3 regions of the Rhodoferax fermentans genome follow, and region 1 is predicted to be linked to each of the others. Evidence: predicted binding sites of a transcription regulator. Region 1 holds the regulator's gene; each other region holds the start of a gene.
What was found. The regulator FNR, encoded in region 1, switches genes on or off when oxygen is low (the NO sensors DNR and NnrR bind a similar motif). The targets are predictions, from matches to a motif close to TTGATNNNNATCAA.
Positions count from the first base shown of each region.

Region 1 (7,131 bases):
TTGCGATGCAGCCGCCCCTGGCGCTTGGCAATGGCAAGCGAGTCAGTGGGCAAAGCGAAGTGGTCCATACCGATGTACACATAACCCGCCGCCATGAAGGCTGCCATCGAACGGGCCAACATCGACACCTTGGCGGCAGCCGTTGGAATCTCGACCGAGGAGATCCGGCGCTGTGGCTTGAAGCGTTCTGGCAAGTGGGCATAGGCATACAAAGCGATGCGTTCAGGCCGCAGTTCCACAATCTGCGCCAGGGTGCGGTCAAACGACTCGGGGGTCTGTTCTGGCAGACCGTAGATCAGGTCCGCATTGACCGATTCAAAACCGCGCTCGCGCGCTGCAGCCACCAGCGCAAACACCTGCTCTGCGGGCTGGATGCGGTGCACCGCTTTTTGTACCGCCGGGTCGAAGTCCTGGATACCAAAACTCAGGCGGTTAAAGCCGAGCTCAGCCAGCACATCCAGTCGTTGGTTGTCGATGGTGCGGGGGTCGATCTCGATCGAATATTCACCACCCGGCAGCAGCTTGAAACTGCGGCGCAACAAGGCCATCAGGTCACGCAATTCGGCGTCTGACAAAAAGGTGGGGGAACCGCCACCAAAATGCAGTTGTGACACGGCCTGCCCCAGACCCATGTGTTGGGTGTGCAGGTCGACTTCCCGGCTCAGATAACGCAGGTAAGCCGCCGCCCGGTCATGGTGTTTGGTGATGATCTTGTTGCAGGCACAGTAGTAACACAAGGCCTCACAAAACGGGATGTGCACATACAAAGACAGTGGCAGCGCCAACGCAGCCGCACCCGAGCGACGCTGTTCCAGCGCCAGAGCGTAATCCTGAGCGGTAAATGCCTCCACGAAGCGATCAGCGGTTGGGTAGGAGGTGTACCGGGGCCCGGACACATCGTACTGCCGGATCAAAGCTTCGGAGATGGGTTCTGCTGCAGATTCGATCATTGAAAATTCCCTTATTTCAGACGCTGTAACTGTGCCGCTTGCCCTCTTTTTGGCACTTGATATTGATCAACCAAGAGGGAGAAACCGAATAAGCCCAATTTGACATTTGTCAGCTGTTGGTGAAGAACAATGTCAAAATCGTGATCATGAACTATGAGACCATCAAAATCGCTTGTGCCAACTGCAATATGCGCGAGCTGTGTATGCCCATTGGCCTGACCCAGGACGAACTCAATCGTATCGATGAAATGATTGGCTCCAGGCGCAAGGTCAAGCGTGGTGAGACCCTTTTTCATAACGGTGAACGCTTCACCAACCTGTATGCGATCCGCACCGGTTTTTTCAAGACGTGTATCACCTCTGAAGACGGGCGCGATCAGGTCACAGGTTTTCAGATGGCCGGGGAAATCATTGGCATGGATGGCATCGTCAACGACTACCACTCCTGCGATGCGGTGGCTCTGGAAGATGCCGAAATCTGCGCCATGCCCTTTGCCCAGATTGAAGCACTGTCAAGAGAGGTCAATGCCTTGCAGCACCACGTTCACAAAATCATGAGCCGTGAAATTGTGCGTGAACATGGTGTGATGCTGCTGCTAGGCAGCATGCGGGCCGAAGAACGTCTGGCAGCCTTTTTGCTGAACCTGGCGCAGCGTCTGCATTCACGCGGTTTTTCACAGTCGGAGTTGATCCTGCGAATGACCCGGGAAGAGATTGGCAGCTACCTGGGTCTCAAACTGGAAACCATCAGTCGAACCTTCTCGCGGTTTGTCGAGGACGGCATCGTCGCTGTCAAGCAGCGCCACGTGCACATCCTCAACACCAGCGCGCTGCAAGACATCGTCAACCCGAAGTAGCCCTTACTTCGTCGGCAACTCAGGAGACGCTTTGGGGGCGGGGATGACACCCGTGGCCGCGTGGTTGCGCGCCATCATCGCGGGTGCGTCACCACTCTCGATGGTTTTTGACGACCTGATGTGCTCTATTTCAATGTCCTGACCCGAGACGATCTGGTTCGGGCTGTTGGCAATGAAATAAAAAGTCACGATACACGCAAGAATGACAGCCACCGGGCCGCTGATTACCAGCCACACGTGACCGTAAGACCACCAGGGTTTGTCGTCGTTCAGAGACTCGTTTCTCATCGGCATACCTCTTTCATCCTCAGGTTCTGCAAAGAACAATTGACCTTATAACAAAAAAGAGGGAAACATGGCTGTTTCCCTCTCATCATGCGTCCAGCTCTGGCGCGGGTGGGACTCAGTCCCCACCCAGAACCAACATGCTTACTGCTTGTTGGACAGACCCCAGATGTAAGACGTCAGCACCTTGATTTGCGGCTCAGTCAAATGGTAGGCCTGTGCAGGCATGACATTAACCACGCCGTTGTTGATGCGTTCGATGATGGCCTTTTCACCAAAACCGTGCAGCCAGATGTTGTCTGTCAAATTGGCGGACCCCAGGGCTTGCATACCTTTGCCATCTTCGCCATGGCAGGCGGCACAGACAGCAAACTTCTCTTTGCCAAGAGCGGCCTTGGCCGCATCGTGCGGGCTGCCTGACAGGCTCAACACGTACTGAGCCACGTTCTTGACATCGTCTTCGGTACCAAGCGCTGCGGCCATCGGTGGCATGTTGCCGACCCGACCCAGCTGGATGGTCTCAGTGATCTTCTCAGGTGTACCACCGTGCAGCCAATCGCCATCGGTCAGGTTCGGGAAACCCTTGTTGCCTTGGGCATCAGACGCATGACATTGCGCGCAGTTATTGCTGTACAAACGTTCACCAATGGCCATCGCCGCCGGATCCTTGGCGATGTCTTGAGGCGTCATGTTGGCAAAACGTGCATACACCGGCGCGGTCTGTTCCTCACCTTGTTTGATCTCGGCAGCATGCAGACCACTGGAGGTCCAGCCCAGCAGGCCCGGGTAACTTCCCAGACCTGGGTACAGCGCCAGGTAGCCAAAACCAAAGATCACGGTCAGCACAAACAAATAACTCCACCACCTGGGCAGCGGGTTATTCATCTCGCGCAGATCGTCATCCCACACATGGCCGGTGGTGTTGTCACTGGCGGTCATGGCCTTGGCTTTGCCCGACATGACCAGCAGAACCAGGCACGCAAGAATACTCACAACGACCAGGCCCGCGACATACATGGACCAGAATCCGTTTACAAAATCACTCATTTCTTTTACCTCTCAGTGTCTGAGTCAGTCTTGATCGAAAGGCAGTTTCCCGGCCTCATCGAATTCAGAAGCGTTCTTGCTGGAATAAGCCCACACCATGATCCCGATGAACATGACAAAGCTCAGCAAAGTAACCACAACTCTTGCAGTGTTGACATCAATTTCCATCACTGCATCCCGGTTTATTTGACGTGCAGACCCAAACCTTGCAGGTAAGCAACCAGTGCTTCCATCTCGGTTTTACCTTTCACAGCCTCAGCTGCACCAGCGATGTCTTCATCCGTGTAGGGAACACCAACCGTACGAAGACCTTTCATGTGAGCAGGGAGACTGTCTGCATCCACCATCGCCTTGGACAACCAGGGGTACGCAGGCATGATCGACTCAGGCACCAGATCACGCGGGTTGTTCAAATGGGTGATCTGCCATTGGTCGCTGTACTTGCCGCCGATACGGTGCAGGTCAGGCCCCGTGCGTTTGCTACCCCACTGGAAGGGATGGTCGTAAACGAACTCACCCGCCAGCGAATAGTGGCCATAACGCAGCGTTTCAGCCCGGAACGGACGGATCATCTGCGAGTGGCAGTTGTAGCAGCCCTCACGGGTGTAGATATCGCGCCCCGCCAACTCAAGCGCGGTATAGGGTTTCAAACCCGCAACTGCTTGAGTGGTTGTCTTTTGGAAGAACAGCGGAACAATTTCCACCAAACCACCAAACAACAGAACAATCAGGATCAAAACAATCATCAAGCCATTGTTGGACTCGATGGCACCGTGGGAAAAACCACCTTCGTTATTTGAATTCGCCATGATATTTTTTCCTCAAGCGTGCGCTGCAACAGCAGGGATGTTGACTGACACAGCCCGTCCACTGGTCGCTGTTTTGATCGTGTTCCAAAGCATCACGACCATACCGCCCAGATACAACAAACCACCCACCAAGCGCAAGACATAGAACGGGAAGCTGGCCTTCACGGATTCAACAAACGTGTAGGTCAAGGTGCCGTCGGCATTGATCGAACGCCACATCAGACCCTGCATCACACCAGCGATCCACAGTGCGGCGATGTAGAGCACGATACCAATCGTGGCCGTGTAGAAGTGGACTTCAATGGCTTTGACGCTGTACATCTGCTTCTGACCGAACAGGCGAGGAATCAGGTAATACATGGAACCCATGGTGACCATACCCACCCAACCCAAGGCGCCCGAGTGCACGTGGCCCACAGTCCAGTCGGTGAAGTGAGACAAGGCATTCACCGTCTTGATGGACATCATCGGGCCTTCGAAGGTCGACATGCCGTAGAACGACAGGGAAACGATCAAGAAACGCAGGATGGGGTCGTCACGCAGTTTGTGCCAGGCACCAGACAAGGTCATGATGCCGTTGATCATGCCACCCCAGCTGGGTGCCAAAAGGATCAGGGAGAACACCATACCCACCGATTGGGTCCAGTCAGGCAGCGCGGTGAAATGCAAGTGGTGGGGACCCGCCCACATGTAGGTGAAGATCAGTGCCCAGAAGTGAACAATCGACAGACGGTACGAATACACCGGGCGACCGGCCTGCTTAGGGATGAAGTAATACATCATACCCAGAAAACCTGCGGTCAAGAAGAAGCCCACCGCATTGTGGCCATACCACCATTGCACCATGGCATCTTGCACACCTGCGTAAGCAGAATAAGACTTCATGGCCCCCACCGGAATGGCCGCACTGTTGACCAAGTGCAGCAAAGCAACCGCCAAAATGAAGGCACCGAAGAACCAGTTGGCCACGTAGATGTGTTTGACCTTGCGTGTACCCACCGTGCCAAAAAACACGATGGCGTACGAGACCCAGATCACCGTGATCAGGATGTCAATCGGCCATTCCAGCTCAGCATATTCCTTACCGCTGGTGAAACCCAGTGGCAAGGACAGCGCTGCCGACAAAATCACGATTTGCCAGCCCCAGAAGGTGAAGGCCGCCAGCTTCTCAGCAAAAAGCCGAACATGGCAGGTCCGCTGGACAACATAGTAAGACGTCGCAAACAAGCCGCAGCCGCCAAACGCAAAAATCACAGCATTGGTGTGTAAGGGTCGCAAGCGACCAAAAGACAGGTAGGAAATACCAAGGTTCAGCTCAGGCCATGCCAGTTGTGCAGCAATGATCACGCCAACCAGCATGCCCACCACACCCCAGACCACGGTCATGATGGCGAACTGCCGTACAACTTTATCGCTGTACGTCGTCGCCTGCGAATTTACAAATGCCATGTTCACCTCTTCTTAGTTTGAGGCGCAAAGTGTCTTGTTTCACCTGCGCCGCCGATTTGACACATGTCAATTATCCCTTGAATTCCCCTTCAATCTTTAAGTATTCTCTCGCCTTCTTTGTCAACATCCTCAAATTGCCCGCGGTATATCGCCCACCAGACGCCGCCAATGATAAAAAACACCAGAACCACCGAAAGCGGGACCAACAAATACATGATGTCCATCAAATCTCCTTGTTGATCGGCTGCAAGCGGGACAGCCGAAGGGCATTGGCCACCACCAGCAGCGAGCTGCTGGCCATGCCGATACCGGCGAGCCAGGCGGGCAACCAACCCGCCACAGCCAGCGGAACACAAATCGCGTTGTAGGCTGCCGCCCACCACAGATTCTGCCTGACCACCGTCATGGTGCGTCGGGCCAGGCCGATCGCTTGGTCAACATCACCCAGCCGACTGCCCGACACCAGAAAATCGGCCTGAGCCTGCGCCAGCGGCACCGCCTGGCCAAATGCAAACGAGGCGTGCGCCCCGGCCAGCACGGGACCATCGTTGAGACCGTCCCCCACGACCGCCACCTTGCGCTTGTCAAGCTGAGCCTGACGCAGAAAGTCGAGCTTGTCCTGCGGTGAGCACTGGCCTTTGAACACATCAATGCCCACCGCCCCTGCCACCAGGCGGGCCGCGTCACTGGCATCACCCGACAACAATGACACCTGCAAACCACGCGCCTTCAAGCTGGCAATGGTGCTTGCCGCATCGGCGCGAACGTCTTCCTGAAGCTCAAAGCTAGCCAGCCAGCGCTGCGCATCCACCAGGTGGACCTTCAAGGTGTCTGAATCAGCTTGTGTCACACCACAGTGTTCGGCCGAGCCCAGCCGCACCTCGATGGCCGAGTTGGCATCCCCTGCAAGGGCCAGCTTGGCGCTCAAACCACGCCCTGGCAACTCCACCACATCGGCCACCTGCCAGCGTCCCAACAAACCGCGCTGCGCTGCCGCCACCTCGAGTGCCCGCGAGGCCGGGTGCAGGGATTGCTGTGCCAGCGCCGCCGCCATGGCCAGCGCCTGCTGTGGGTCCAGCCCGTCTGCCACCTGGATGGCGCCCAGCACCATGGCGTCGCGCGTGAGTGTGCCGGTTTTGTCAAACATCACGGTATCAACTGCGGCGAGGGCTTCAAAAGCATCGAGCCGGCGCACCAGCACACCCCGTTGCGCCAGCGCACCGGCTGCCGACAACATCGCAGCCGGAGTGGCCAGCGACAAGGCACAAGGACAGGTCACCACCAGCACCGACACCGCCACCATCAGGGCATGTTCCGGGTCGGTGTCCCACCAGTAGGCGCAGGCCAGCGCGGCCGCAATCAGCACCCCGATCAGAAACGGCTTGGCCACGGTGTCGGCCATCCGGGCGAGTTGGGGTTTGCTGGTGGATGCGCTTTCCATCAGACTGACAATCTGTGCAAAACGGGTTTCCTGACCGAGGCGTTCCACCCGGACCAAGACCACGCCTGCCAAGTTGTGGCTGCCCGAGATCACCGCATCACCCTCGGCACGCGCCACCGGCCTGGACTCACCGGTCAGCAGCGACTCATCCACCGAGGTCTGGCCGCGCACCACCACCCCATCGGCCGGGAAGGCCTCGCCGGGGCGTACCTGGATGATGTCCTCACGCTGCAACCGCCGCACCGGAACCCGCTCGAACACGCCGTCGGCTTGTTGCCGAAACACGCTGTCGG
Region 1 is NZ_MTJN01000002.1:3,472,585-3,479,715, forward strand. Features, by position in the region: gene hemN (oxygen-independent coproporphyrinogen III oxidase) at 1-950, opposite strand, end outside; gene fnr (fumarate/nitrate reduction transcriptional regulator Fnr) at 1,097-1,807, shown strand; gene RF819_RS16130 (hypothetical protein) at 1,811-2,095, opposite strand; gene ccoP (cytochrome-c oxidase, cbb3-type subunit III) at 2,237-3,139, opposite strand; gene RF819_RS16140 (cbb3-type cytochrome oxidase subunit 3) at 3,164-3,307, opposite strand; gene ccoO (cytochrome-c oxidase, cbb3-type subunit II) at 3,322-3,948, opposite strand; gene ccoN (cytochrome-c oxidase, cbb3-type subunit I) at 3,961-5,397, opposite strand; gene ccoS (cbb3-type cytochrome oxidase assembly protein CcoS) at 5,487-5,621, opposite strand; gene RF819_RS16160 (heavy metal translocating P-type ATPase) at 5,621-7,131, opposite strand, start outside.

Region 2 (7,131 bases), 3.3 Mb from region 1:
TGAAAAAACCAGCAAGAGTGACCTGGCTGGCATGAAACACGCCGTCGACAGCACCGGCCGTGTGTTGCGTGACAACGTCTGGGGCCCGCAGGACGAAGACGCTGCGCGGCGCGACTTCACCATCAACGCCATGTATTACGACCCCGAGACACAAATCGTGGTCGACTACCACCATGGCATGAAAGACGCCAAGGCGCGCGTGATCCGCATGATTGGTGACGCGGCCACGCGTTACCGCGAAGACCCGGTGCGCATCATCCGTGCGGTGCGTTTTGCGGCCAAGCTGCATGGCCTGGGCTTCAAGCTCGACCCCAAGACCGCTGCGCCCCTGGTCAAGAGCCAGTCGCTGCTGCTCGAGGTGCCGCAAAGCCGCATGTTTGACGAGATGCTGAAGCTGTTACAAACCGGCCATGCGCTGGCGTCGATTGAGAAACTCAAGGAACTTGGCCTGGCGCGCGGCATTTATCCGCTGCTCGACGTGGTGGTGGAGCGTGCCGAGCAACCGTTTGTGAAAGCCGCGTTGCTCGATACCGACCGTCGCGTGGGTGAAGGCAAGCCGGTGGCACCAAGCTTTTTGCTGGCCTGTGTGTTGTGGGCCGATGTGCGCGACGGCTGGGCCAAGCGCCTGAACGCCCGCCAGCATTCCCATCCGGCGTTGATGGACGCGATTGACGACGTCTTCAACACCCGCATTGGTGATGTGTCGGGCCGTGGCAAGCTCGGTGGCGACATGCGCGACATCTGGACCATGCAGCCACGCTTCGAGAAACGCACCGGCAGCGCGGCGTTTGGCCTGGTGGAGCAGCCGCGTTTCCGAGCCGCATTTGACTTCATGCGCCTGCGTGCTGAAAACGGTGAGCTCGACGAGGTCTTGTCCGACTGGTGGCAGGAATTCAGCGTGGCTGACGACAACCTGCGCAACGACATGGTCGAGGAAGTCAAGCGCGAGCAACAACAACGCGCTAAAACCGCCCGTCCACCGCGTGTGCACCGGCTGCCCCGCGCTGCCACAGACCCGGCCGCCACCGGTTCTGAGCCAACGAGTGCGACCGATCCGGTAGCGCAGCGCCCGGACACTGAGCCAGCAGCTGAGGGTGATGCGGCGCCCAAAAAACGTCGCCGCCGTCGGCGCAGCCCCAGCCGCAACACTGGCGTCAACGGGGACACTCCCGCTGCGCCCGATTCCCAGGCCTAAACCTCGTCCCATGACCGAGGTCCTTGAGCCCGAGGTGCTGGCCTATGTGGCACTCGGGGGCAATCTGGGGGATGCCCGGGCCACGGTGCAGCAGGCTTTGGCCGGGTTGGCCAGTCTGCCCGCCACCCGTTTGTTGCGCGCCTCCAGCCTGTACCGCACCGCACCGATGCAGGCCAGTGGGCCGGATTTCATCAATGCGGTGGCTGCAGTGGCGACCCGGCTCAATGCTTTTGAGTTGTTGGCAGCGTTGCAGCAGATGGAAAACGCGCAGGGCCGGGAGCGGCCCTATGTCAACGCACCACGTACCCTGGATCTGGACATCTTGTTGTATGGCGACACCCCCATCAACAGTCCCACGCTGCAGTTGCCCCACCCACGCATGTGTCAGCGGGCGTTTGTGCTGGTGCCTCTGGCTGAAATTGCGCCACACCTGGTGTCTGTTGAGCAGTTGGCTGCTGTGCGAGAGCAGCAAGTGGAACGTGTCGAATTGCACATAAACACGACATAAAAACTTCACCAGAGTGTGTATCCGCGCGTAAGATGTTGTTACATCAAGAAACTGGGCCAAACGAGCCCCCGTCCGGAGACCACCATGAACCTTCAAAACCTGCGTCTGACCACCAAGCTGTGGCTGTCGGTGTTACTCATTGTGCTGGCCTTGGTGACAGTGGTGGGCTACACGGCCTACCGCACCGCCGAGAACCGTGCCGAAAGCGCCCAAGCTTTGCACAAGCTCAATGCCCGCGTCAACGCCTCCTTGGGCTGGGCCGGTCTGACGCAAACCAATGCCGCACGTACCCAGGCGATCATGCTCAGCAGCGACCCCGTGCTCGAAGCGGGCCTCAAAGAAGCGATGGCCGACACCACCGCCCAGATCAGCAAGATCCAGAAAACCATCGAAGACGACGAACTCACCGATGACGACCGCCAACAGATGAAAGTCATCGCGGCCAACCGCAAAAAGATGATTGAGGCACGCACGGCTGCCGTCAAGGAACGCTCCGAAGGCCGCCCCGAACAGGCCACAGCCATTGTGAAAGACAGCTTCCAGCCCGCCATGCAGGCCTACCAGCAATCCCAGCGCGACTTTGTCACCCTGCAAGAAAAGTCCTTCCTGGCCACCGAAGAAGAGTTTGCCCACCGCGCCCAGAACCTGATCTACCTCACCGGTGCCATGATGCTGCTGCTGGTGGTCGGCATTCTGGTGGGTGCCGCCTGGCTCATCCGCTCCATCCGCCAACCGCTGGACACCGCCAACAACCTGGCCGCCAAGATTGCCCAGGGAGACCTCAGCATGGCCATCGACACCAGCCGGAGTGATGAATTTGGTGACCTCATGAAGTCCCTCTCGAGCATGAACGCCTCGCTAGGCACCATGGTCAACCAGGTGCGCCACAGCACCGACAGCATCGCCACCGCCAGTTCTGAGATCGCCCAAGGCAACAACGACCTGGCCCAACGCACCGAACAAACCTCCAGCAACCTGCAGGCCACCGCCTCCAGCATGGACCACCTCACCCAGACCGTGCAACTCAGCGCCGACAACGCCCGCCAGGCCAGCTCCCTGGCCGCCAACGCCTCCAGCGTGGCCGAGCGCGGTGGTGCGGTGGTGCGCCAGGTGGTCAGCACCATGGAAGAAATCAACGACAGCAGCCGAAAGATCAGCGACATCATCGGCGTCATCGACGGCATCGCCTTCCAGACCAACATCCTGGCATTAAACGCAGCCGTGGAAGCCGCACGTGCTGGTGAACAAGGGCGTGGTTTTGCTGTGGTAGCCAGCGAGGTGCGCTCTTTGGCCCAGCGCAGTGCCGAAGCCGCCAAAGAGATCAAGATGCTGATCAACACCTCGGTCACCAAAGTGGCCTCTGGCACCCAGCTGGTCTCGGACGCAGGCAGCACCATGAACGACATCGTGCAATCGGTGCGCAAGGTGGCCGATGTGATTGGCGAGATCACCGCCGCCTCGGGTGAACAAAGCAGCGAGATCTCGGGCATCAACCAGTCCATCGGCAACCTGGACCAGATGACCCAACAAAACGCCGCGCTGGTCGAACAAAGTGCGGCCGCTGCCGAGAGCCTGCGTGATCAGGCCGAACAGCTGGCACAAGCGGTGGCGGTGTTCAAGACCGATGGCCAGGCACTGTCCATGGCCCAACGCCCGCCACGCGACATCACACCACGTGCGCCCTCGCTGGGGCACAAGGCAGCAGCGGCACCCGCCCCCAAGAAGCTGGCGGCCTCGGTCAAACCGGCAGCTGGCAAGCCTACGGCGCCCAAACCCGCGCTGGGCAACAACCCGGCGCCTGCCAAGGCGGCAGCTGGGGCGGAGTCGGATTGGGAGAGTTTTTAAGCCAGTTCGGCGATCAATTCGATCTCGACACAAGCGCCCATCGGGATTTGTGCCACACCAAAGGCGCTGCGGGCGTGGGCCCCTTTTTCAGCACCAAACACCTGGCCGATCAACTCGCTGGCGCCATTGGTCACCAGGTGTTGCTCGGTGAAGTCTCCAGTGGAGTTGACCAGCGACATGAGTTTGACAATGCGTTTGACACGGTTGAGGTCACCCACCGCCGCGTGCAAAGTGCCCAGCAAATCGATGGCAATCGCGCGTGCTGCCAGTTTGCCTTCTTCGGTGCTGATGTTTTTGCCAAACTGGCCCACCCAGACTTTGCCGTCTTTTTTGGCAATGTGACCACTCAGAAACACCAGATTGCCGGTCTGCACAAAGGGCACATAGGCCGCAGCGGGTACAGCAACCGCAGGCAGGGTGATGTTGAGTTCAGCGAGTTTGTCGTAAATGCTCATGATGGTCCTGTGTATGAAAAATATGCCGCTAGCCCTTTTGGATTAAGGGCTGGGTGCTGCAAAAAAAGAAGCGCTAAAGGGGCCAATGAACGCGTTTGGCTGCGCTCATGCGGTTTCCAGTTTAGCCTGCGCTCCATCGTCCGGCGAGCAGTTGGAGCCATGGCAGCCTTCAATGGCGCTGGTGGGCAAGGCGTCTGTCAGACGCACCTGGCCGGTGGTTTCGTCGTAGCCAACATGTCGCAAGTGCTGCGCCAGCGCCGCATCCATGGTGTTGGCGTGTTGCGAGAACCAGATGCTCAACTCGTCAGCCATCTGCCGCACCACGGCCAGCTCACCGGCATCACCGCGCTTTTTCCCATCACGCAGCACCCTGAGAACCATCTGGTGGTGGACTGTGTGACAGTTGTTGCCAGAAAAACCTGTGTCTTTCATCCAGCGATCTTCGCGTGCAAAGTGGCTCTCGGTGTGTTCAACCAGGGCGGTCCAAAGCGCCATCAATTGCGCATCGTTTGCCTGCACAACTTGCGCCAGCAAATCGATAAATTCCTCATGGGTCTGATCCATTACTGGCACACCCATCTCAAAACTCTCCGACCACCGCAACTCTGCCATACCGATTCCTTTTTTCAACGAAGCCGCGAGCATAAACACATGTGCTTGAGGTGATTTGACCCACATCACACGAATGGGAGGTTCTGGCCTGACAAGTCGCTTGTCAGTTGTCTTTGATGTGCATCAATACAAATTTTGCTATACGAATCTAAATTGCGTTGTGCAAAAAACCAACCGAGATTGGTTGGCCAAAAAGCATATTTGAGGAGCAACTCATGTTTCAGGTTCGTATCCATGGCCGTGGCGGCCAGGGGGTGGTCACCGGTGCCGAGATGTTGTCGATCGCAGCCTTTCTGGGCGGACGCCATGCACAGGCTTTCCCCAGTTTTGGTTCGGAGCGTACCGGCGCCCCGGTGGTGGCGTTCTGCCGGATGGATGACAAGGAGATCCGCTTGCGTGAACCGATCATGCAGCCCGATGCCATCATCATCCAGGACCCCACTTTGTTACACCAGGTGGATGTGTTTGGTGGCCTCAAGACGGACGGCTATATCTTGATCAACACCACCCGCAGTTTCAACGAGATGGGGCTGGAGGAGTTCGTCAAAGGGTTTCGCCCTGAGCGCCTGTTGCTGGTGCCTGCGAGTGAGCTGGCGGTGAAACATGTGGGCCGTCCGCTGCCCAACGTGCCTTTGCTCGGGGCGTTTGCCGCCCTGTGTGGCCTGATCTCGCTCGATGCGGTGCTTAAGGCCATCGACCAGAAGTTTTCTGGCGCGGTGGCCAAGGGCAACCAGGCCGCTGCCAAAGAGGCGTTTGAGAGCGTGATGCTGCAGCAACAACAGGTCAAGGAGACACAAGATGCTTGAACAATGTGAAGGCTCCCATGCCGTGGCGCAGGCGGTGGCACTGAGCCGTCCGGAAGTGATCTGCGCCTACCCGATTTCCCCGCAAACCCACATCGTTGAAGGTCTGGGTGAGTTGGTGAAATCTGGTGAGCTCAAGGGCTGCGAATTCATCAACGTCGAGTCCGAATTTGCCGCACTCAGTGTGGCGATTGGCTCCTCGGCTGCCGGGGCGCGCTCTTACACCGCGACCGCCAGCCAGGGTTTGTTGTTCATGGCCGAGGCGGTCTACAACGCCTCGGGCCTGGGCTTGCCGATTGTGATGACGGTGGCCAACCGCGCCATCGGCGCGCCGATCAACATCTGGAACGACCACACCGACAGCATGAGCATGCGTGATGCGGGCTGGTTGCAGCTGTTTGCCGAAACCAACCAGGAAGCGCTGGACCTGCACATCCAGGCGTTTCGCATTGCCGAGGAACTCTCTTTGCCGGTGATGGTGTGTATGGATGGTTTTATCCTGACCCACGCTTATGAGCGGGTCGACATGCCGGACCAGGCGCAGGTGGACAAATTTTTGCCGCCTTATGAGCCACGCCAGGTGCTGGACCCCAGCGACCCGGTCACGATTGGTGCCATGGTCGGGCCCGAGGCCTTCACCGAGGTGCGTTATCTGGCCCATGCCAAACAGATGCAAGCCCTTGATCTGATTCCACAGGTTGCTACAGAATTCAAAGCAATCTTCGGGCGTGATTCGGGTGGCTTGATCAAGACCTACCAAACCGAGGACGCCGATACCATCGTGATTGCGCTCGGCTCGGTGCTGGGCACCATCAAGGACACCGTGGACGATTTACGCGCCCAGGGGCACAAGATCGGTGTGCTGGGCATCACCTCGTACCGGCCGTTCCCGATCTCGGCCATCCGCGATGCCACGGTGCGGGCCGAGCGTGTGGTGGTCATTGAGAAGTGTTTTGCCGTGGGCGTGGGTGGCATTGTGTCGCGCGATGTACGCAGCGCAGTGCGCAACCGCCCGCAGCCGGTCTACACCGTGGTGGCGGGGCTGGGTGGGCGCGCCATCACCAAAGATTCGGTGAACAAATTGTTGCTGCAGGCTATGTCGGACAAGCTTGACCTGCTCACTTTTCTGGATCTGGACTGGGCGGTGGTTAACCGCGTGCTGGACCGTGAAAAAGCCCACCGGCGCTCTGGTCCGGTGGCCGAGGGGGTGCTGCGTGACCTGGGTACGGTCCACACCCGTCTGTCCTGAAACCTCCAAGAAGGCAAGATCATGGAACAAACACAGGTCAAGTTTTACCAGACCGGCACTTTTACCGTGGGCAACCGGCTGCTGTCGGCGGAGCAGCGCAGTGTGCAGGCCAATGTGCAGCGCAGCAATTCGCTCAACTCGGGCCACCGCGCCTGCCAGGGTTGTGGTGAGGCGCTGGGCGCCCGCTACGCCATCGACGCCGCCATGGCGGCCACCAAGGGCCAGCTGATTGCGGCCAATGCCACTGGCTGCCTCGAGGTGTTTTCCACCCCCTACCCGGAAACCTCCTGGCAGATGCCCTGGATCCATTCGCTGTTTGGCAATGCCGCAGCAGTGGCCACCGGCATTGCCGCTGCAATGAAAGCCAAAGGCCGCAGCGATGTGCGGGTGGTGGCGCAGGGCGGGGATGGTGGCACCACCGACATCGGTTTTGGCTGCCTGTCAGGCATGTTTGAGCGCAACGA
Region 2 is NZ_MTJN01000002.1:174,185-181,315, reverse strand. Features, by position in the region: gene pcnB (polynucleotide adenylyltransferase PcnB) at 1-1,195, shown strand, start outside; gene folK (2-amino-4-hydroxy-6-hydroxymethyldihydropteridine diphosphokinase) at 1,206-1,703, shown strand; gene RF819_RS00865 (methyl-accepting chemotaxis protein) at 1,788-3,548, shown strand; gene RF819_RS00860 (RidA family protein) at 3,545-4,003, opposite strand; gene RF819_RS00855 (hemerythrin domain-containing protein) at 4,109-4,615, opposite strand; gene RF819_RS00850 (2-oxoacid:acceptor oxidoreductase family protein) at 4,831-5,421, shown strand; gene RF819_RS00845 (transketolase C-terminal domain-containing protein) at 5,414-6,667, shown strand; gene RF819_RS00840 (thiamine pyrophosphate-dependent enzyme) at 6,689-7,131, shown strand, end outside.
Region 2: RF819_RS00850 (2-oxoacid:acceptor oxidoreductase family protein) is a predicted target of FNR. The motif match lies at 4,729-4,742, and genes of this name have one in related genera.

Region 3 (7,131 bases), 2.4 Mb from region 1:
TAGCAGGGTGCGTGGGCGTAAAATTCGCGCTCGCTTAGAAACGTCACACACCTGCATGCATATCCGTCGCGACGTTCTCGCACTGGCTACTCCTGTCTTTTTTGAGCAGTTTTTCGTCACACTGCTTGGCACGGTCAACACCATCATGGCTGCCCGCATCGGACGCGATGCGGTCTCTGCCATTGGCATGGTGGATGCCATCAACCTGATTGTGTCCTCTCTGTTCTCTGCGCTGGCGATCGGGTCAACGGTGGTGGTGGCCCAATGCATCGGGCGGCGTGAACGCAGCCGTGCCGGTGCCGCAGCCAGCCAGTCGCTGGTGATCTGTGGTTTGCTCGCGCTGCTGCTGGGCGGCCTGTGTGCGGTGTTTCGGGAACCAATGTTGTTCTGGTTGTATGGCGCACCCAGTGCCACCGTACAAAACTACATGGAGCAGTACCTGCTGATCACCGCCTTGAGTTACCCGCTCACCGCGCTGATGCTGGTCACCAGCGGTGCACTGCGCGGTGCTGGCGAGACCCGATTGGCCATGCAGGCCAACGTGCTCATGAACGTGCTCAACGTGATCCTGAGTTACGTGCTGATCTACGGCATGCATTTGCGTACCGAATGGTTCACCATCGATGTCTCCAGCTATGGTGTGACCGGGGCTGCGGTTGCCATCAGTCTGGCGCGACTGGGCGGCACGGTGTACCTGTTGGCCATGCTGCGTCGTTACCAACACCTGCTGCCACTGCAGTTGCGCAGCTTTCACTTCGACGGCAAGCTGCTGCGCGCCCTGTTTGCCATCGGCATTCCCGCCAGTGTGGAGTCGCTGGTGTTCAACGGCGGCAAGCTGCTGGTGCAGGTGATGGTGGTGGGCATGGGCACGGTGGCGATTGCCGCCAATTTCATCGCCTTCTCGGTTGCCCTGCTGCTCAACATTCCGGGCAATGCCCTGGCCGTGGCGCTGACCACACTGGTGGGTCAGGCCGTCGGGCGCGGTGATGAGGCAGATGCCGAGCGGGACATGTGGTACGTGCTGAAACTCGCGGGCATCGCCATGCTCGGCATCGGCATGGTCTGTGCACCGCTGGCACAGTGGATCGTCGGACTGTACTCACGCGATGCGGAGGTGATTTCACTTGGCGCCACGCTGGTCCAACTGAACTGCCTGTTCCTGATCGCTTACCCCACGACCTTTGTGCTGCCCAATGGTTTGAAAGGCGCGGGTGATGCACGTTACGCCATGTTCACCACACTGATCGGCTTGTGCCTGTTTCGGCTCTGTCTGGGTTATGCCTTCGGTGTGCTTCTGGGCTGGGGCGTGGTAGGTGTCTGGCTGGGGATGTTCACCGATTGGCTGGTGCGCAGCGGCTTGTACCTGGCGCGGCTCGCAGGAGGACGCTGGAAAGGCCGCCACCTGCTGAATTAGCGGCTTGACCGGCCTGACCTGCCCCCGGATCGGCGCATCAAACTCCCTTGACCATTGTCAATACGGCGGGCAGAACAGCGCCTAAACTTGTTCCGGTCAGCGTTGAAATTCAAACTACATGGGCGGCCTATGTCATTGGAATGGAAAGATGGCTACAAAATCGGCCATGACGAAATAGATGCACAGCATCAGCAACTGTTCAAACTGGTCAACACGGTGCTGGCGGCCAAGGACAAAGCGACGCTGACAGCCTGTGCCATGGCCCTGTTCAAATACACCCGTGAGCACTTTGCCCACGAGGAGGCGCTGATGCAGCGCCTGGACTACCCGGCGATGGCCGCGCACAAAGCCCAACACGAGAGTCTGATCTCCCGCCTGAACGAGGTGTCTGCCCGCATCGCCAACGGCACGCTGGACCACCAGGTGCTGGAAGTGTTCTTGACCGACTGGCTGCTCAACCACATCGCCAACTCGGACATCAAGCTGGCCACTTACATTCAGGCAACCGTCGAATAAACGCCGGTCAACGGGTCACAGGGGGCGGCCCAAACGCTTTTCGACCTCGCGTTTTTCCCAATCCGGCCCCAGCACCCAGGCGGGCCGGAACACCCGAAAGGCATGCGACAGCAACGCCAGGCCCCAGCCCAGCATGACCCAGTAGAACCACAAGGTGTGTGGTGAAAAAATCAGGTTGACGGCCAGCAGGCCAAGGTTCACCACCACATATTTCATCAGGTGCAGGTAGAAGCCACGCAGTTTGCGGACCTGGTCAAAAGCGGCCTTTTCTTGTTGTTCGGTGATCGTGAGAGCGGGGTTGTTCATGTTTGGCTCCGGGTTCAGGGTTGAGAAGTCGACCTCGAAAACCGCAGCCAATGATTTGAGGGACTCGGTGCTGGCTGGCTCACCCGCCTCGATGCGTTGCACGGTGCGCACACTCAGACCACTGGCATCAGCGAGCTGTTGTTGTGACCAACCGTGTTTCAAGCGAAGTTTTTGAACTGACATGTCCGGATTCCTCTGTGCTGCGGAGACCTCAGTGTCCAGCCAAGGCCTGCCAAAAACAACGACAGCATAACGACAGAGACACGCCAAACAGCCGACAACGGGCCGCCAGACCGACTTTTCGGCCCATTTCGGCTGGATTTCTACCGTTTTTGTCTGCCCAGGCAGAGCTGGTCAACATGGCAAGGGCGGGCAACGCACACCTGTGGTGGCCAAGCTCATGCGGGCGCACCTATTGCCTTACCCTTCAGGTGCACCTCTGCCACATCAGAATTCAGGCACAAAAAAAGCCCGCAGCGGGTGAGGCTGCGGGCTTTTTGGTGTTTCGCTCAGCTTGGCTGATCAGCGGTCGTTCTTGGAGAAACGTTTTTGCGCGTCACGTGGCACAAACACCTTGCCACCACCTGCCGGTTTGGCAAAGGCTGGCTTGCCAAAGGCCGGTTTGCCAAACGCGGGCTTGCGGTCGCCAAAGTCAGCGCGCGGCGCGAAGTCACCACGTGGTGCGGGTGCACCGGCGCGGCTACCGGCAAAGCGGTCGTTGAAGCCGCCTTTGCGTTCGTAGCTGAAACCTTCACGCGGCGCAGCTGCCGGGCGCTCGTCACGCTGGGCAAAACCACCGGCTCTATTGTTTTGATAGCTATCTGCGCCCACTACACGCGGGCCAGAGGCATTTCTGTCATTAAAACCGCCACGGTTGTCGTTGAAACCACCGCGGTCGCCGCCGAAGCCGCCACGGTTGCCACCAAAACCACCACCGGCCGGACGGCCACCGCCGCCAAACTTGCGGTCATTACCGCCCCGGTTGTCACGGCCACCAAAGCTGGGGCGCGAGTCCGGCATACGTTGCTGCGGCTCCAGGCCCGGCACCACTTCGGCCTTGATCGGCTGACGGCTGTAGGCTTCGATGTCAAAAATCTTGCGGCGGTCACGGAACTCGGCAAAGGTGATGGCCAGGCCATCACGGCCAGCACGACCGGTACGGCCAATGCGGTGGGTGTAATCCTCGGCCTTCATCGGCAGACCAAAGTTGAACACGTGGGTGATGGTGGGCACGTCAATACCGCGCGCCGCCACATCGGTGGCCACCAGGATCTGGACATGACCCTGGCGCAGCGCCATCAGACGGCGGTTGCGCAGACCCTGGCTCAGTGCACCGTGCAGGGCCACGGCGTCAAAACCGTCTTGCTGCAGGTCATTGGCCAAGCCGTCGCACTCGATCTGGGTGCTGGCAAACACAATGGCCTGGTTGATGGTGGTGTCGCGCAGCCAGTGGTCCAGCAGCTTGCGTTTGTGCTGGGCGTTGTCGGCCCAGAACAGCACCTGCTTGATGTTGGCGTGTTTTTCTTGAGGGCTGTCGATGGTGACGCGCTGGGGTTCGCGCATGACGCGGGCGGCCAGTTGCTGGATGCGCGGCGCAAAGGTGGCGCTGAACATCATGGTCTGTTTGCGGCCAATGGTCAGCTGGTTGATCTCGGCCAGGTCGTCCGAGAAACCCAGGTCGAGCATGCGGTCGGCCTCGTCCACCACCAGGAATTGCACCTGGTCAAGTTTGATCTGCATCGAGCGTTGCAAATCCAGCAAACGGCCCGGGGTGGCCACCACCAGGTTGGCGTTCTGCAACTTGGCAATCTGCAATTGGTAAGGCATACCACCCACGATGTTGGCGACACGCAGACCACGGCAATGTTGCACCAGGTCGATGGCGTCATGGGCCACTTGCTGGGCCAGTTCACGGGTCGGGCAAACAATCAGCGCACCCGGGGTCGGGGCGGTGAAGTGGCGCGGGTTGGTCGGGTCTTTGCGCTTGGCGCGCTTCGGGGGAGCTTCACCCTTGGCAGCAGCTTCCGCCACAGCGCGTTGGTAGTCTTCGCGCTCTTTGGCTTCGGCCTGGGCCATCTGGGTCAGCAAGGTGTGCAACACCGGCAGCAAGAAGGCTGCGGTCTTGCCGCTACCGGTCTGGCTGGAGACCATCAGGTCGATAAAACGGGAGTCTTTGGCACCTTCGCTGTGGCCTTGCATGGCCAGCGGAATGGTTTTTTGCTGCACGGTGGTGGGCTGGGTGAAGCCCAGGTCTTTCACCGCCAGGATCAGCTCGGGCGCCAGGCCCAGCGTGACAAAGCCGTTGGGCACTTCAGGTTCTTCAACCAGCGTTTCTTGCGCGTCGACGGCTTCAGGGCTGTCGTTGGCAATCAGGTGCAGGTCGGTGGACAAATTTTCGGCAGACGACAAGTCGCCTGTCGCTAAGGTAGCGTCAGTCATGGATTTCTTTCATGCGCGAGCGCCGCAGGTTGTGCGGCAGCTCCGTTTATGGTTAAAAAACATCAACCATCAAACGGAACCAGCTCTGACTCAATATCTTGAGTTATTTCAGCGCCAGGGGCCCTATTGGTCGCCACCTGCTAGCAGGTTGGCATTGGGCCCGGTGAATGTTGGGAGATGTACAAATTTGCACTGCCGATTGCAGCGCAGCCAAAGATTATGGCACAGGTTCGGGTTTTTACCTAGCCACACCTCAAACAGGGGCTTTGAGGAAGTGCTCGCGGTAGTGTTCCAGCTCGTCAATTGACTCATGCACATCGGCCAGAGCGGTGTGCCGCTGTTTCTTTTTGAAGCTTTTGTAAACCTCGGGCGCCCAGCGTTTGGACAGCTCCTTGAGGGTGCTGACATCGAGGTTACGGTAGTGGAAAAACGCTTCGAGCTTGGGCATGTACTTGGCCAGGAAACGCCGGTCCTGCCCGATGCTGTTGCCACACATGGGTGACGTGGCTTTGGGCACATAGTGGCTCAAAAAGGCGATGATCTGCGCTTGGGCTTCTTCTTCGGTCAGGGTCGAGGCCCGCACCTTGTCGATCAGGCCGCTTTTGCCATGGGTGCTTTTGTTCCATTTGTCCATGCCGTCCAGCAGCGCGTCGCTTTGATGCACCACCAGCACCGGACCTTCGGTGCGGTTTTCCAGCTTGGGGCCGGTGACGATGACGGCAATCTCAATGATGCGATCAGTTTCGGGGTCAAGCCCGGTCATCTCGCAGTCGAGCCAGACCAGGTTCTGGTCCGATTTGGGCAGGGGGGTGGCTGACTCGGCAACCGGCGAAGAGGTGGGGGCGTGGGAGGTAGGCATGGGGCAAATTGTCGCCCATCACCTAAACTTCGGCGCCATGTACGACACAAACCTGTTTTCCGACCCTTCCCTGCGTTTAACTCTGGCTTTTGCTGTGGTGCTGACGCTGGGCTTGTTACTCAAGTTCTGGCTGAGTTCACGTCAGATCCGCCATGTGGCACAGCACCGAGATCAGGTGCCCGCCGCCTTCGCCCAGACCATCACCCTGGCCGCACATCAGAAAGCGGCTGACTACACCGTGGCGAAAGCACGTGTGGGTTTGGTGGAGATGGCGCTGGGTGCGGTAGTGTTGCTGGGCTGGACACTGCTGGGCGGCCTCTCGGCGCTGAACCAAGCGTTGGCGCCCTGGCTGGGCGCAGGTTTGCTGCAGCAACTGGCGGTGTTGGTGTGTTTTGCGCTGATCAGCGGCCTGATCGACCTGCCGCTGTCGCTCTACCAGACCTTTGTGCTGGAGGAGCAGTTTGGTTTCAACAAGACGACCTTCAAACTCTGGCTGCTGGACATGGTCAAGGGCAGCCTGATCGGCGCGCTGATTGGCCTGCCGATTGCTGCGCTGATCCTGTGGATGATGGGCGCCAGCGGCGGCCTGTGGTGGCTGTGGGCCTGGTGTGTGTGGATGGGGTTTAACCTGCTGTTGCTGGTGATCTACCCGACCCTGATTGCGCCACTCTTCAACAAGTTCACCCCGCTGCAGGACGACGCTGTCAAAGCGCGGGTCACTGCCTTGATGCAGCGCTGCGGCTTTTCAGCCAAGGGCCTGTTTGTGATGGATGGCAGCAAACGCAGCGCCCACGCCAACGCCTACTTCACCGGTTTTGGCGCCGCCAAACGGGTGGTGTTTTTTGACACCCTGCTCTCCAAGCTGAGCCCGGCCGAGGTGGACGCGGTGCTGGCGCATGAGTTGGGCCATTTCAAACACAAACACATCATCAAACGCATTGTGTCGATGTTTGCGATGAGTCTGGCCGGGTTTGCCCTGCTGGGCTGGCTGGCCACCCAAACCTGGTTCTACACCGGTCTGGGGGTGATGCCCAACCTGGCCGCGCCCAATGACGCGCTGGCGCTGCTGCTGTTTCTGCTGGTGATGCCGGTGTTCAGCTTTTTTGTCTCGCCGCTGTTGGCCCAGTTGTCGCGCAAACACGAGTTTGAGGCCGACGCCTACGCCGTGCAGCAGACCAGCGGGCAGGATTTGTCTACCGCACTGCTCAAGCTTTACGAGGACAATGCCTCTACCCTGACGCCCGATCCGGTGTACGTGGCGTTTTATTACTCGCACCCCAGCGCCTCGGAGCGGCTGGCGCGTATGCTGCCAACACCGGTCTAGGCACCGCGTCCAGACCGCCACCACTCTCGCCAACCTAGTGAGGAAATATGCGTGTAGCCCATACAATACGAGCGCTCAAAGCTACAGAGATAGTAGCAAACCTGGCCAAACTGGAAGGCTGGACCCTCTCGGGTGACGGCGACAGCCTGGCCATCGAGAAGCCCTATGGTTTTGCCAATTACTACCAGACCGTGGCCTTTGTGAACGCGGTGGCCTTCATCGCCCATTCCGAAGACCACCACCCCGAGCTGCTGGTGCAACAGCGCCAGTGCC
Region 3 is NZ_MTJN01000002.1:1,097,077-1,104,207, forward strand. Features, by position in the region: gene RF819_RS05335 (MATE family efflux transporter) at 56-1,414, shown strand; gene RF819_RS05340 (bacteriohemerythrin) at 1,544-1,930, shown strand; gene RF819_RS05345 (helix-turn-helix domain-containing protein) at 1,946-2,419, opposite strand; gene RF819_RS05350 (DEAD/DEAH box helicase) at 2,759-4,675, opposite strand; gene orn (oligoribonuclease) at 4,929-5,534, opposite strand; gene RF819_RS05360 (M48 family metallopeptidase) at 5,572-6,858, shown strand; gene RF819_RS05365 (4a-hydroxytetrahydrobiopterin dehydratase) at 6,906-7,131, shown strand, end outside.
Region 3: RF819_RS05340 (bacteriohemerythrin) is a predicted target of FNR. The motif match lies at 1,462-1,475, and genes of this name have one in related genera.